2 regions of the Acetobacter ghanensis genome follow, and region 2 is predicted to be linked to the other one. Evidence: predicted binding sites of a transcription regulator. Region 2 holds the regulator's gene; the other holds the start of a gene.
What was found. Region 2 encodes LexA, which represses DNA repair genes until DNA is damaged. Its sites were predicted from a motif close to TGTTCTANNTANGTTC; they were not measured.

Region 1 (2,406 bases), 1.1 Mb from region 2:
TTGGCGGCTGACGATATTCTGGTGCAGTCCCGTTTGGCGGGTGCGTTGGAGCGTATGCGTATTGCCGGGGTGGGTGACCTGTACACGGGTGCGCTGGCCCAGACGTTTGTCGAAGGGGCGCAGGTTGCAGGCGGCGGTCTGGCAACAGCGGATCTGCGGAGTAACGTGCCTGTGGCGGAACCGCCGCTTACGGTCCATGCCAATGGGATGGATATTAGTTTTCTGCCGCCCCCGGCTGATGGTGGGCTGGGTATGGCTGCGTCCTATCTTGCCGGTGGCCGTGGTGGCGAACGTGTTGTGGCAGCATGGCGTGCGCGCCAGACAGGCAAGGGCAGCAGCGTAAGCGTGGCCGATGCGCAGGCGCTGCTTAACTCTGGTAGCCTGTCGGCTGGTGGGGGCCTGCCTGCGCTGCCTGCTTCCACATCGTTTGTGGTGACGGACCGGCAGGGTGAAACCGTGGCCTGCGCATTGAGCATGAACAATCTGTTCGGCACCGGCCGCATTGCGGGCTCTACGGGCATTGTGCTTGGGGCATCCCCAGCTCAACGGCCGCAGCCCCTGCTGGCGGCGGGTATTGCGCATCAGGGCGCGCAGCAGTTCCGTGCTGCTGCGGCGGCATCGGGGCAGAATGTTGCAGCCGATACGGCAGCCATTGCCCTTCAGGCGGCGGTTGCGGGTGTGCGGCCTCAGGTCACCAATGGGAATGGTCGGGCCAATTTTGTATCCTGCCCCGGCGGACTACCCTCTAACGCAGGCCGGTGCTTTGGCTGGACAGACCCGCGGGGCGCTGGTCTGGCTGTGGGGAACGCGCCAGTTTCTCATTAACATTGATGATGAAAAAAACATGAAGGGTGGCGTAGGATAAGCGCGCTACCCTTGCCATGTTTTTGTTTCGTTCTATATTGGAACAAAACAGGTCCAAATTCTTAACGGGACCTACACCAAAGCCGGGTGAACGTGGCGGTGCGTTGCGGAGCAAAAGGGTTTGTGGCAGGGGTTTAAAATCTGAACCAACAGGTTTTAGGCTTTGCTGCGCGGTTTGTGCAGGGCGCTGGTCAGGTTGTTCGGCCCATATGCTGAGGGAATGGTAGAGAATGGATAAGGCAAAGGCGCTGGAAGGCGCTCTTGGGCAGATTGAGCGGGCTTTTGGCAAAGGGTCCGTCATGCGGCTGGGCCAGCGGCCCAAGGAACAGTCGGATGTCATCTCCACCGGCTCGCTCGGGCTGGATATTGCGCTGGGCATTGGCGGTCTGCCGCGTGGCCGCGTGGTGGAAATTTACGGGCCGGAAAGCTCGGGTAAAACCACTTTGGCCCTGCACGCCATTGCAGAAGCGCAAAAGCGTGGCGGCACCTGCGCGTTTATTGACGCCGAACACGCGCTAGACCCCGGCTACGCCAAAAAGCTTGGGGTGGATATTGATAACTTGCTGATCAGCCAGCCTGATGCGGGTGAGCAGGCGTTGGAAATAGCTGATACACTGGTGCGCTCTGGCGCGATTGACGTGCTGGTGGTGGATAGTGTGGCGGCTCTGGTGCCCCGCGCCGAGCTTGAAGGCGATATGGGCGACAGCCATGTGGGCCTGCATGCCCGTCTAATGAGTCAGGCGTTGCGCAAGCTGACCGGCACGGTAGCGCGGTCCAATACGCTGATGATCTTCCTGAACCAGATCCGCCTCAAGATTGGTGTGATGTTCGGTAACCCGGAAACCACGACCGGGGGGAATGCGCTCAAGTTCTATTCTTCCGTGCGTATGGATATCCGCCGTATCGGGTCCATCAAGGACAAGGACGAGGTCACGGGGAACCAGACGCGCGTTAAGGTTGTCAAAAACAAGATGGCGCCTCCGTTCCGTCAGGTCGAGTTTGACATCATGTACGGCGAAGGCATCAGCAAGGTGGGGGAACTCATCGACCTTGGTGTGAAGGCCGGTGTGGTGGAAAAATCCGGCGCATGGTTCTCGTACGACAGCCAGCGCATTGGTCAGGGGCGTGAGAACGCCAAGCAGTTCCTGCGTGACCACCCGGAAATGGCCGCGGATATTGAACGCAAGGTGCGCGAACATGCAGGTGTTGTGGCGGAAGCCATGATGGTCGCGCCCGAACACGATACCGACGGCGAAGACTAACCAATAGGGCGGGAGAGTAGGCGGGCTTCCGGGTCGTAAGAAGCCAGAATGGTCTGCTCTTCCGCGCTGACGGCTTCTGGCGCAAACCCCTGTTTGGCCCAGAATTGCAGGGCATGGCGGGTGGATGTCAGGGTCAATGTATTCAGCCCGGCCTTACGGGCAGCCTGTTCGGCCAGCGTAATGGCCAACTGGGCATAGCCTTTTCCTCGCGCCTGTGGGGCTATTGCCAGATCATGAATGTACCATCGGTCGGCCGGTGCTGGTAAGGTATCCAGCAGGG
Region 2 (2,406 bases):
GAGGGGGCGGAACCTGCAACCCCTCATTACCCTAAAGCCACACAAATACAGGACTGGGTACCGTTCCCGTATTCCGGCCTGTGGCAACGGGAGAGCTGTGTGCAGGTGTTTGCCAGAGGTCTGGACTTTGTCCGGCATCTTAAGGCGACAGGGGCATCGGTTCCCCAGCCCGGAAGCACGCCTATGGCGGCGGGTACGCTCCGGCGTGTTACTGAGCGGCTGGAGCAGGGCGGGGCATCCATGACGTGGGAACTAGCTTATGGCTGTTTCCGCAAACCACCTGTTGCGGGTGTTTTTGTAACCGGTACGGACACAGGTGTTGGCAAAACCCTTGTTTCGGCTTGTTTGGTCAGGCGGTGGCAGGCCGCCTACTGGAAGCCGCTGCAAAGCGGTCTGGCGGATGAAGCGGGGGACACCAGTACGGTTGAACATCTGGCCGGTCATCCCATGTGCTTTCCGCCAGCAGGGGCGTTTCAGGCTTCGCTCTCACCACAGGCGGCAGCCGAGGCGGAAGGTGTGCATATCGATTCCCGCCACCTTGCATTACCACAGGTGGAGAAGGACAAAGTGCTGGTGGTGGAAGGGGCTGGCGGTCTGATGGTCCCAGCAACAGACACTTTGATGATGCTGGATTTGGCCGTGTTGTGGGGATTGCCTGTTGTGTTGGTGGCCCGCAGTGGTCTGGGCACACTCAACCACACATTGCTCAGTTTGCAAGCACTTCAGAACCGTGGCGTGGCTATTGCAGGAGTGGTGTTGAACGGTCCAGCAAACCCGGCCAACAGTCAGACCATTGCACAAAAAGGTGGGGTTCGCATTCTGGCGGAAGTAGACTACCTGCCGCAGGTTACGCCAGCAACTGTAACGGCACAGGCGGCGGCCTTCCCAGCATGGGAGGATGTGTGCCCAGCAACCTGAGCACACATGCGCCGTACTCAGTAGTGGCGGATCAGCCCAGCCAGATGGCCCTGAATACGCAGGCGCTCCGCGGGAACAATGCGGGTTTCGTAGCGGGCGTTGGCGGGTTCGAGCGCGATCATGTTGCCTTTGCGGCGTAAGCGCTTGAGCGTCACTTCCTGCTCATCAATCAGGGCAACCACAATCTGCCCATTGTCGGCCTGATCGGACTTTTTGATAATGACCTGATCGCCGTCCAGAATGCCGGCTTCGATCATGGAATCACCCGCAACTTCCAGCGCGTAGTAGTCACCACTTCCCAGCATGTCTGCCGGAACGGTGAGCGCGTTGGATGTATCCGCCATGGCCTCAATCGGCAGGCCAGCAGCAATGCGACCATAAAGCGGAATTTTAACAGATTCCTGCTTCTGGCGCGTAAAGCTGCCACGGATCACGTTGGTGGGCAGTTCCTCTTCCATTTCGGGGAGTTGTATAACCTCCAGCGCGCGGGCGCGGTGGTGGTGGCGGCGGAGGAAACCGCGTTCCTCCAGCCCTGAAATCAGGCGATGGATGCCAGATTTGGAGCGCAGGCCCATAGCTTCGCGCATTTCGTCAAACGAAGGGGAAAAACCGGTCTGCTTGAGGTGCGAATCAATAAAAAGCAGAAGCTTGTGCTGTTTTCGGGTCAGCATGTCGCACCTCGGTCTGTCTGTTCGGAATGGAAGAGTGATCTCATAGTTTGTTCTATGTAAGTTCTTGTTTTTGTCAATATCTAATTCAGGGCAGGCGTAGGATACGGCATGGGGCTCCGGCTTTTTCCGCACCGGCATGGGGCGCGCGGATGATCAGCGCCTGACTTTGCGCCAGAATGTTCAACTGTGCAGAATCCTGACGTGCAAACGGGGTGGCAACCAGATGCCCCTCGGCGTTGGTCTGGAGTGTGGCCCGCAGAAAATCCTGCCGTTGGTCGTTCTCCTTTACGTCTGCCCCCAGCAGTGCCGTTTGTGTTTCCAGCGAGTCTGAAACGGGGCGACCCATAAGTTTGTGAAGGGCGGGGACCACAAACACCAGGCAGCACACCAAAGCGGCAACAGGGTTACCCGGAAGTCCAAGTACGGGCATGCCGTTGAGCGTGCCAGACATGAGCGGCTTGCCCGGACGCATGGCAATTTTCCAGAAATTCTGGATCAGGCCAGCTTTTTCCAAAGTGGGGCGAACCAGATCGTAAGTTCCCACACTGGCCCCGCCAATGGTGACAAGCATGTCCAGATCATGAGTCTGGGCAAACGCGTTGGAGAGCGACGTTGCGTTGTCTCTTGCAACTGGCAGGATAACGGTCTGCGCCCCTTCCTGCTCCAGAAGGGCGGAGAGCATGAATGACGCGGAGTTAAAAATACCGTCTGGTGGGGCGGTGTCTCCGGGGAGCAATATTTCGTTTCCCGTCGCCAGAATGCCCACACGGGGCCGGCGGAATACGGGTAACCAGACCAGCCCACCAGCTGCGGCCAG

Region 1: the regulator LexA is predicted to act here: its motif matches at 883-898, upstream of recA (recombinase RecA).

Annotation. Positions count from the first base shown of each region.
Region 1 is NZ_LN609302.1:457,491-459,896, forward strand. It holds gene AGA_RS02240 (gamma-glutamyltransferase) at 1-825, shown strand, start outside; gene recA (recombinase RecA) at 1,095-2,126, shown strand; gene AGA_RS02250 (GNAT family N-acetyltransferase) at 2,123-2,406, opposite strand, start outside.
Region 2 is NZ_LN609302.1:1,516,972-1,519,377, forward strand. It holds gene bioD (dethiobiotin synthase) at 1-918, shown strand, start outside; gene lexA (transcriptional repressor LexA) at 936-1,589, opposite strand; gene AGA_RS07250 (molybdopterin molybdotransferase MoeA) at 1,675-2,406, opposite strand, start outside.